2 regions of the Rhizobium laguerreae genome follow, and region 2 is predicted to be linked to the other one. Evidence: riboswitches for the same ligand, from Rfam matches in the RefSeq annotation. Region 2 holds a riboswitch; the other holds the start of a gene.
What was found. Region 2 has a riboswitch for cobalamin ahead of bluB (5,6-dimethylbenzimidazole synthase). Riboswitches for the same ligand answer to the same signal wherever they lie in the genome.
Positions count from the first base shown of each region.

Region 1: linked by a shared signal. The riboswitch ahead of cobU (bifunctional adenosylcobinamide kinase/adenosylcobinamide-phosphate guanylyltransferase) and the one ahead of bluB (5,6-dimethylbenzimidazole synthase) in region 2 are both predicted to bind cobalamin.

Region 1 covers NZ_JAAXQT010000001.1:991,475-996,943, forward strand. Annotated here, with positions in the region: gene HFO71_RS04915 (adenylate/guanylate cyclase domain-containing protein) at 1-1,112, shown strand, start outside; gene HFO71_RS04920 (chloride channel protein) at 1,141-2,931, opposite strand; cobalamin riboswitch at 3,191-3,586, shown strand; gene cobU (bifunctional adenosylcobinamide kinase/adenosylcobinamide-phosphate guanylyltransferase) at 3,964-4,473, shown strand; gene cobW (cobalamin biosynthesis protein CobW) at 4,478-5,469, shown strand, end outside.
Region 2 covers NZ_JAAXQT010000001.1:1,154,534-1,160,002, forward strand. Annotated here, with positions in the region: gene HFO71_RS05715 (hypothetical protein) at 76-657, opposite strand; gene HFO71_RS05720 (methyl-accepting chemotaxis protein) at 716-2,590, opposite strand; cobalamin riboswitch at 2,959-3,146, shown strand; gene bluB (5,6-dimethylbenzimidazole synthase) at 3,189-3,875, shown strand; gene HFO71_RS05730 (SDR family NAD(P)-dependent oxidoreductase) at 4,065-4,811, shown strand; gene HFO71_RS05735 (DUF2865 domain-containing protein) at 4,928-5,469, opposite strand, start outside.

The DNA of each region.
Region 1 (5,469 bases), 160 kb from region 2:
TAGCCGGATTGTGCGATCGGCTGATCGCGGATGGCTTTCCGATCTGGCGGGGAAGTATTGCGATGCCGTCTATTCATCCCATGTATGGCGGCGTCTCGGCCAATTTCGTGCGCGGCGGTGCGACCACGATCGAGAATGCCGAGTATGGCAGTGCGGCAGTACTGAATTTCGAGAAGACCCCGATCTATTTTCTTTTGGGCCGTGGCGAAACGTCAGGTCGATGGAATATCGCCAAGGGTGAGGGAGTCGATGACTACCCGCAGCTTGCGGAATTCGCACATGGCGGCGGTACGGATCATCTGGTCAGCCTGCTGGAGTTTCCAAAGGAGGCTGCGCTGCGCGGGGTCAGTCTGTCTCTCACAAGCGACAGGCCGGGCGGATTTTCTGACGATCAATTGGCGATCGTCGCGGAGCTCTTCCCGGCACTGGGGCTGGCTTGCTACCGCATCGCGGCATCGAAAACCGCTGCGGATATTCTCGCCGTCTACACGGGCGCCAAAACAAGCGCACGCATCCTTGCAGGCGAGATCCAAAGAGGAAAGGGTGGCTCCATCAATGCTGCGATCCTGCTTGCGGATCTCAGGAATTTCACGGCGTTGACCGAAGTCTATCAACCAGGCGAAATCGCCGGGTTTCTGGACGAGCATTTCGAGCTGATCGGCCGGCATGTCGAGGAGAATTCCGGCGAGATCCTCAAGTTCATGGGCGACAGCGTGCTGGCGATCTTTCCGACCGATGCCGAAGATCAGCAAAAGGCGTGCATGGCCGCACTGGCTTCGGCAAGGAATATTCTGGAAGCCAACAAGGTACTGAACGGTCAGCGGGGGAATGATGGAGGTCCTGACATCGGCGTCGATGTCGTGCTGCATCTCGGCGAGGTCTTCTATGGAAATATCGGCGCGCGCGGCAGGCTTGATTTCACGGTGATCGGCAGCGCCGTCAACGAGGCCTCGCGGCTTGAAAAGCTCTGCGGCACGCTTGAGCAAGACCTGCTGATGTCGGAGAGCTTCGCGACCACCTGCGCCGTGGCCTGCGAGTATCTAGGTTCGTTTGAATTGCGTGGCGTTTCGAAGCGGGCCGACGTGTTCAAACTCGCCGACGCCGCATCCTGAAGCGTCGATCCGGTCGCCGCGGCGACGCTCAGATCTCGCCTGAGACCTCGCGGCGACGGCGGTCGAGTTCTTCGCTGTAGCGGCGCAGCGTATAACTTTCACTGAGCTGGCCGATCACCTTGCGTTCGATCAGGTTGTTGACGACTGCGAGCGCTTCGCTTTCGCTCTTGTCGAAGATCGCCGCCGCCTGCCTGGCATTCATCTGCGGCTGCAGGAAATCGTTGCGGTAGTGGATGAAATCGGCAAGCGTCTTGCCCTCGTCCTGCGCGTCGGTCGGATTGGCGTAGATCTCCGGCACCAGCACCAGGCCCGCATATTTGTCGCTCTCCTCGACGAGGATGACGCGCTGGGTCGAGCCGATCGGGAAGGCCTGCTTGAATTCCCCCAGAGAAATGCCCGCCCTTGCCGTCTTGACGTCGGCGCGCATCAGCTTGTCGACCGTCAGATTGCGGATCCAGCCGACATCATGGGCGCTGCGGATGCTTTCTCCGCGCAGATGAAAGCGCCATGTGGCGAAGGAGTAGCCGAAGGTCGAGCGCACGACGAGCGAGGAGGTGATGACGGCGGCGAGCACCAGCGCCGTGATCGGAAAATCGCCGGTGATTTCGAGCGCCAGGAACGTCATGGTCAGCGGCCCGCCGATGACGGCGACGGCAAGCGAACTCATGCCGACCACGGCATAGATGACGGGCGTCAGCGTCGCATCGGCGAAATAGGGGCCGCAGTAAGCAAAGAGTTTGCCGAGCAGGGCGCCCATGAATAGCGAGGCGAAGAACAGCCCGCCCCTGAAGCCGGAGCCGATCGAGATCGCCGAGGCGAAGGATTTCAAGAGGAAGAGGCCGATCAGCGTCGGGATCGCCACCTCATGGGAAAGGTTGAGATGCAGCGCGCCGTGGCCGGCCGAGAGCACCTGCGGCGAGATCATCGCCAACAGCCCGACGATGATGCCGCCGAGTGCCGGGCGGAAGGGCGGGGCGATCGAGCTCTTGCGCGCCAACTCCTCGACAAAGGCGACGCCCTGCATGATCAGGATGCCGACACCGGCGCAGAACGCACCGAGCAGCAGCGCCGGGACATAATCGGCCGGCACGACCGAGCCGAAGCTGCCGATATCGATGGTGAAGTCGCTACCGGCGAGCAGCCTTGCGACCAAGGTGGAGACAAGGGCGGAAACGACGACAGGCGTCAGCGAGACGATCGTATAGGTGCCGATGATCAGCTCGAAAGCATAGAAGGCCCCGGTCAACGGCGCGTTGAAGGCGGCGGCGATGGCGCCCGCCGCGCCGCAGCCAACGAGGGTGCGCAGGTCCGAGCGGCGAAGCTGCAGCTTCAGCCCGAATTTCGAGGCGAGGCCGGCGGCAAGCTGGGTATAGCCGGCCTCCAGGCCGACGGAGGCCCCGAAACCGTTGGAGATCAGGTTCTGCACGGCAACGATGATGCTGTCGGTCAGGGACAGGCGGCCGCCATGCAGCGCATTGGCCTCGATAGGGTCGACCATCGGCTTCTTGCGCCGTTTCGCCAGAACCAGAAGCAACAGGCCGAGCAAGGCGCCGCCGATGACGGGGGCGGTGAGCAGCAGCATCTTGTTCTCGATCTCGGAGGAGCTCAATCTTTCGCTGTCGGCGATGCCGAAGACCAGCTGATGCAACTCGTTGGAGACGTAGCTCATGCCGGTGACGGCGAGACCCGAGATGATGCCGACGACGGCGCCCGCCAGCGACAGGCCGACCTCGCTGCGCCGGGTCAGCGCCCGCAAGCGTCCCGGATCGAAGAAAACACGCAGCGCGCGGAAACGGCGCCGATCCAATTTCATAAGCATGGCAAGACAACTAGGCAGGGAGAGGCCCGGTCAAGGGCGAAGGCGAAGGCGCAGTCCGCTTGCGACGCAATTGCGGCGAAAACCCGGCGGGCGGGATAAATATTTGTGACGTAAGTCTCTGATAATGACGATGTTTTAGGTAGAGTAAGTCGTGTTGGAGCAGGCCATACCGGGTGGCCGTCAACTGGTCGACCGCCAAGCCCGGTTGACTTCACCCCTGCGCTTGCCTAACCATCCGGATAACGGATGGTCGACTGACCATCCTGACATAACGGATGGTTCCGGATCGGTGTTACGCCCTTCCGGATGAAAAGGGAATGTGACGGGGCGGACCCAAGCCGGGCGCCTTCATCACAGCCGACCCCGCGACTGTAGAGCGGTCAGGGTCTTCCATCCGGCATCAGGCCTTTCGGCTGACGGCTTGCAATAGTGCAAGCGGGCGGGATGGACGACATGCCGGAAAAGCCACTGGATATGCATGGTGATCAACCGGGGTCGGACGCCTCTCAAGTCTACGAATCGTCCACCTTTTCACTGATGCAGCCGGGAAGGCGAGGATGATCCGCTGGCACGATCAGGGCGACCGGTTTCCGGTCTGCCCCGATCGCGGCCGATAACCGCGAGCCAGGAGACCTGCCATGCGTGCCGGGCGAGAAGCCCACACTTGGGCACTATGCCCGTTGCCAGCACGGAGGTTGTCTTGGCTGAACGATTGAATTCGGCGCGGCCTAGTGCGGCGCGCGCGACGCCTCCAAGCAGCGCTGCAAGAGCAGCGCTTTCGGCCACTTATGTCGAATGCTGGGTACCCCCCTCTGTCCTGCCGGACATCTCCCCCACAAGGAGGGAGATCGGCAAGCAGCACAACGGTCGTCCTACGTCAATTGTTTGGAGAAAAGCTCTCGGCGATTCAATCTCCCCCCTTGTGGGGGAGATGTCCGGCAGGACAGAGGGGGGTGTCACACCCTCAGTAGCCGAGAAAGGTGCATTCAGAGCAAGCCACGACTACGCACTCTCCGTGAGGGGCGTTTGAGTATGACCGCCACCTTCATCCTCGGCGGCGCACGCTCCGGCAAATCCCGTTTCGCCGAAGACCTCGTGGCGGCAACCGGTCTCGATCGTCACTACGTCGCCACCGGCCGCGCCTGGGACGAGGAGATGCAGGCGCGCATCGCCCAACACAAGGCCGACCGCGGCCCATCCTGGACGACGCATGAAGAGCCGCTCGATCTTGTCGGCAAGCTCGCCGCCATCGACGGCGAGGGGCGCATCGTCCTGATCGATTGCCTGACGCTCTGGGTCACCAATCTGATGACGGAGGAGCGGGACGTGGCGACGGAATTTGCCGCCCTTGCCGATTTCCTTCCCGCCGCGAAAGCGCGGCTCGTTTTCGTTTCCAACGAGGTCGGTCTCGGCATCGTGCCCGACAATCGCATGGCGCGGGATTTTCGCGATCATGCCGGCCGCTTGCACCAATCGATCGCGGCGAAGGCCGCCGAAGTTTATTTCATCGCGGCAGGCCTGCCGCTGAAAATGAAGGGTTAAGTCCATGAACCAGCAAAAAATTCCTGCAACCGTCATCACCGGCTTTCTTGGCGCCGGCAAGACGACGATGATCCGCAACCTGCTCACCAATGCCGGCGGCAAGAAGATTGCGCTGATCATCAACGAATTCGGCGATCTCGGCGTCGACGGCGACGTGCTGAAGGGCTGCGGTGCGGAGAATTGCACCGAGGACGACATCATCGAGCTCACCAATGGCTGCATCTGCTGCACGGTTGCGGACGATTTCATTCCGACGATGACGAAGCTGCTCGAGCGCGAGCAGAGGCCCGACCATATCGTCATCGAGACCTCGGGCCTTGCTTTGCCGCAGCCTCTGGTCGCCGCCTTCAACTGGCCCGATATCCGCACGCAGGTGACCGTCGACGGCGTCATCACGGTGGTCGACAGTGCTGCCGTTGCCGCCGGCCGTTTCGCCGATGACCATGATGCCGTCGATGCGCGCCGTGCCGAGGATGAATCGCTCGATCACGAAAGCCCGATCGAGGAGCTGTTCGAGGATCAGTTGACCTGCGCCGATCTCATCGTGCTCAACAAGACAGACCTGATCGATGCCGCCGGTCTTATCAGGGTACGCGACGAGGTCGCCTCCCGCACCGTCCGCAAGCCCGTGATGATCGAAGCGAGGAATGGCGAGGTGTCGGCTGGCATTCTGCTCGGCCTCGGCATCGGCACGGAGGACGATGTCGCCAATCGCAAGTCGCATCACGAGCTGGAGCATGAGGACGGTGCGCCGCACGACCATGACGAATTCGACAGCTTCGTCGTTGAGCTCGGACCCATTGCCGATCCGGCCGGCTTCATCGAAGCGCTGAAGGGCATCATATCAGCCCATGACGTGCTGCGCCTCAAGGGTTTCGTCGATGTCTCGGGCAAGCCGATGCGCCTGCAGCTCCAGGCCGTCGGCAGCCGCATCGACCATTATTTCGACCGCGCCTGGACGTCTGGCGAAAGGCGCGCCACACGCCTCGTCGTCAT
Region 2 (5,469 bases):
TTTATGCATATCGCCCGAACTGTGTATGCTCCGGGCGATATGCGTTTTCATTGCTTTCGAATGTAGGTCCCGAGCTCAGAGAGCGTCGACGTTCACACCGACGGTGATGGCGCCGATTGGCGTTCCTTTGTCATCTGATATCGTGACGCTTGCCTGCGACTGTAGTGTCTGGGTCGACTCATCCTTTTCGATCTCGTCGACGAAGACGGCGTCCTTGCCGGCGCCGAAAGACTTCTGGAACTTGCCCTCGTCGCCCTGCCAGTAATCAGATGTGGTGTCGCTTTGACCGACATTCAGCCCCTTTGCATCCATGACGAAGATTTCCGTGATCTTGCCGCCGGAGGCCTCCTTCTTCCCCAGAAGGAATTTCGACAGGGCATTGTTGAGCACGCCGTCGATCATCGAGTGGTCGGAGCCATCGACTTCGGCACGCCACTTCTTGTCAAGAGCGTCGACATCAGCCGCGCTGAGATTGGCGTTGGCAGTGTTCTGCGCCTTGAGAGCCTCGATGATGGCAGGGTCGTTGAGCCAGGGCTTGACGTCGCTCGTCACGTAGTCGGAGATCGGGGCAAGCTTGGCATCCTGCGCCATGGATACGCCCATGGGTAGGCCGAATGCGGTGCAGGCCAAAAGAAATGCGGGCACGATTTTCTTCATAAGTGTTTCCTTCCGATTATAGGTTGCTGAAGACTAAGGCTATCAAACGAGGATGATGTCAGAACTCCTCCCAGGCGCCGGGAGCAGCGGCAATGGCGGCATTTCCTGCATGCCGCTGTACGGGGGCTCTCGGTTCGGGACGAGATTGGCGAGCGACTTGAACGGGTCTGGGCTGGCTGGCCGCAGACGCGCCGACGACGAACCTGCCGGCCGAGTCCTGCAGAAGGCGTCCCTGCTGCAGCAGTTCCTGGCAGGCCGCGTTGGTTTCCTCGACCATTGCCGCGTTCTGCTGCGTCGCTTGATCCATCTGGTTGATCGCACCGTTGATTTCCTGCAGACCCGTCGCCTGTTCGCGATAGGACTGAACGATGGAAGCGATACTGTCGCTGATACGGTTGATCTGCTCCTCGATCTTCAGCAAGGCGTCGCCGGTTTCGTTCACCAGCCCGACGCCTGCGGCAACTTCCTGGCCGGATACGTTGATAAGGTTCTTGATTTCCTTTGCCGCATTTGCCGACCGCTGGGCGAGTTCACGCACTTCCTGCGCGACAACCGCAAAACCCTTGCCGGCCTCGCCGGCACGCGCGGCTTCGACGCCGGCATTCAGCGCCAGCAGGTTCGTCTGAAACGCGATTTCATCGATGACGCCGATGATGCGGCCGATCTGGCTAGACGAGGTCTGAATACGGTCCATCGCGCCGATTGCATCGCGCACCACCGTCGCTGAGACATGGGCGCTCCGCTTTGTCTCCTCGACCAGCTTCCCGGCATTTTCGGCCCGCTGCGACGATGTTCTGACCGTGGTGGTCACCTCATCCAGTGCGGCGGCGGTCTGTTCCAGTGCTGCCGCCTGTTGCTCGGTCCGCTTGGCGAGTTGATCGGCGGAGGAGGCCAGCTCGCTGGAGCCGCCTTCAACCGCTACGGAGGCGGCCTTGATCTCCGTCAGCGCGGCCGCGACCGCTTCGACCATGTTGTTGAAATCTTGCCGCAATTTATCGAATTCCGGACCAAGATCGGCCAGATGTATCGAGAAGTCGCCTGCAGCGAGCTTTTCCAATGCTTTTGCGAGAGCGGTCATGACCAGCCGCTGGGTGTTGCTGGCTTCTTCCGTAAACAATGCGTTGCGCGCCCGTTCGGCGTCGAGCGAGGCGCTCTGCTCGGCAGCGGCTTGCTCTCTTTCGACCTTCGCAATCGCCTCGTGGCGGAAAACTTCCAATGCCCGTGCCAGAAAGCCGATCTCGTCGCCGTTTTCCTTGTAGGTCACGGGTGAAGCCAGATCGCCTTTCTGCAATGCGCTAATGCGTTCGCTGATGATCCGGATGGGCCGGCCAACAAGGCTGCGCATGGCGAGAAGGAAGGCGATGACGGCCAAGGCGGTGATCACGGACTGCGTGAGCAGCGATATGAGAACCTTCTGCCTGACTTCAGCAGCGATTTTTTCGACGGACCAGTTTGTAACGATATAGCCGGTGGCCTTGCCTGATTTATCCAGCGGGAGCGGCGCGATGATCGTGACCACACCGGCGGATATTCCGCTGTCGTCGATCGTCGTTTTCTCCGGCTTGGCACTGAGGCTCTTCGCCAGATCGGCCGGTGCGGGCAAACCGTTGATGCCATCGCGTGTCCAGGCGTCTACGGCGGCAGGCTCCGCGTTGAATGCGGCAAACTGCACGAGATCGAGCGAAGGGTCGTCGCGGTAGAGCGAATAGGCTTCACGGACGGCATTCGCCTTGCCCCATTTGACGCCGCCGGCGGCCAGAGAGGCAAACTGCTCCACATCCTTGGACCAGTTGGCCTTGGCGCCATCGATCAATGCCCGGGTTTCGTACATCCAGGTATAGGTGGCGAAAGCGGAAATGCCGCAGAGGTTGACGGCAACGATAATCGCCGCCAGCTTGGCGGTCAGAGGCATCGTTTTCAAAAAATGGAACATTCCGCGGCAGCCTAGAATTGCGGCTCAGTCGGAGATGTTCCCGACCGGCGTCTCAATACGGGCATCCACGCTGACGGTCACATCACGAGCCCTCATGCCCATGTCCGGATAGCAACCCAAAACGCGCAAACGCAGTGTGTGTTTGATATGTGAATAAATCATAAAGTAGAATGGGATGCCGGAGCACGCGCGTGTCATTTCGCTATTGCGCCCGCTGGAGATCTGCCTCGCTCCGCTGGGGAGAAGAGGTATGTCGCGCGTCCGTGTTCCCTACGCCCCGGCCGAAGAAAAGAGACAGATGGCACCGCTTGGCGCGCGCGGCTAGAATCAACCATCTGGTTCGCGGCTTGCCGCCGCGCCGGTTTGCTGAAATAGATGCGCCGTCAGGTGCCCGCCGTCCAGGCGGGAGAATCGGGAATCCGGTGCAAAGCCGGAACGTGCCCAACGCTGTAAGGCCGACGTTTGCCGCTTCACCACGCCACTGGCTTCTTGCCGGGAAGGCTGCGGCAGACGGATGACGCCCAGTCAGAAGACCGGCCTGGCAAGATAGACCGATCCGCGCGGACAGCGGGGCGGTTGCGTTGTTGGGGATTTGACGATGCGACCTTTTGATGAGGATGCCCTTTCGGCGGCGTCCGGTTTTTCCGTGGCTGAACGCGAGGCCGTCTATCATGCGATCATGACGCGGCGTGACGTTCGCAGCCAGTTCCTGCCCGATCCCTTGCCTGACGATGTTGTGCGGCGGTTGCTGACGGCCGCTCACCACGCACCCTCCGTCGGCTTCATGCAGCCGTGGAATTTCATTCTGGTGAAAAGTGCCGTTGTGCGGGCGCGCGTCCGGGATGCCTTCGCCAGTGCCAACGAGGAGGCGGCGCTGATGTTTGCCGGCGAGCGGCAGCAGGCCTACCGCGCTCTCAAGCTCGAAGGCATCGTGGAGGCGCCGCTCGGCATATGCGTGACCTGCGATCCCACGCGCAGCGGCAGCGTGGTGCTAGGTCGCACCCACAATCCGAGAATGGATTCATACTCGACCGTCTGCGCCATCCAGAATCTCTGGCTTGCGGCGCGGGCGGAAGGGGTGGGCATCGGTTGGGTCAGCATTTTTCGCGAAGGCGACCTGAAAACCATTCTCGGCATACCCGAGTATATCGAGGTGGTCGCTTGGCTCTGCGCCGGTTTCGTCGATCGGCTCTATGACGAGCCGGAACTCTCCGTCAAAGGCTGGCGGCAGCGGCTGCCGCTGGAGGATCTGGTCTTCCATGATGGATGGGGACTGAACACCTAGGGCAGTGCGGTGGAGCATGGCCTCAATCGCACAGTCACGACAGTCAAGGTGAGCAAACCGATGTCGGGTGTCGCCGACGCCGGTGAGGTATCTTTATTCCAGGCCTTTATATCGATACGCTGAAGGCGAATCCCGGAAATTCCAAGAGATATTCGGCTATCGGCGGCTCGATCGGAGGATAACGGCCCAATGAACATGATCGACTTGAAGGAACGCATCATCGTGATCACAGGCGGTGCGCGCGGCATCGGCTACGCTATCGCAGAGCGCGTCATCCAGTCTGGTGGCAAGGTGGCAATCTGGGACCTGAACGAAAACATGGCGAAGGACAGCGCTTCCGCTCTCGGCTCCGGCACCGTCGCTTTTGGCGTCAACGTTGCAGATTCCCAATCAGTCAAAAACGCGGCGGCAACTACCGAGGAGATTTTTGGCCGTATCGACGGCCTCGTCAATTCCGCCGGGATTACCGGTCCGGTTAAGCCCACGATTGAATACGATGTCATCGAGTGGAAAGACGTTGTCGATGTCTGCCTCACGGGAACCTTCAACTGCTGCCGCCACGTCGTTCCGGTCATGTTGAAGCACGACTACGGGCGGATCGTGAACATCTCCTCGGTTGCGGGCAAGGAAGGAAATCCGAACATCGCTGCCTATAGCGCAGCGAAAGCCGGTGTGTTGGGCTTCACCAAGTCTCTTGGCAAGGAACTCGCAAAGACGGGGATCGCCGTGAACGCGGTAACGCCGACCACAGCAAAGACACCTATATTGGACGGGCTGACACCGGAATTTATCGAATATATGCGCGTCCGTATTCCGCGCGACCGTTTTGTTGAACTTCATGAGATCGCGTCGATGGCCGTCTGGCTGCTCTCCGAAGAGAACTCCTTCACGACCGCATCGACGTTCGACCTGAGCGGTGGTCGTACGACCTACTGACCATGCTCAAGCTGTCCGCATTCACATCCCGCCGCTCGTTCACGCGACATGCCGTCATCTCATGCACCCCGGCATAACGCCGCTATGGCTCGGCCACCGCCGTTCCAGCTGTTCGATCACTGCTGCTGTTGCGGCTGCGGACCTGACGTTGCTGGGTTGGCGAGATCGATCGAGCCCTGATCTCCGGCCAGAAATTGCGGGCCGACCTGACGGACACGGTTTTGCGTCGGATCATAGGGGCGCTCGGGAACGGATGGTTGCGGCGCGGCGGCTGCGGGATTCTTCGCCGTGGGGTTGGTGCGGATGGTGGTGATCGAGCCCTGCTGCGGCGGTTCGCTCACCGCCTGCTTGCCGCGCATCTCCTCGTAATAGGCGGTGAGATTGCAGGCGCAAGAGGACTTTTCCCCGGGCGTACGGTTCTTGTAGGCAAAGGCGTTTTTCATGGCGCTGTAAGGCGTGCCCATTGCGACCGAGATCATGTTCGAGGCTTCGGTGCTCGTCACATCACGATAGAACAATTCGGTCTCGATACCCGGGCACATCTTGGCGCAGGTCTGGGCGTCGCGGCCGAAATCAACCGACGTGGCGTTTGAGCTGATCGGGAAGAAGCCGCCGTCGCAGCTGCGCACGCACATGGTGCTGACTGGCGACAGCATGT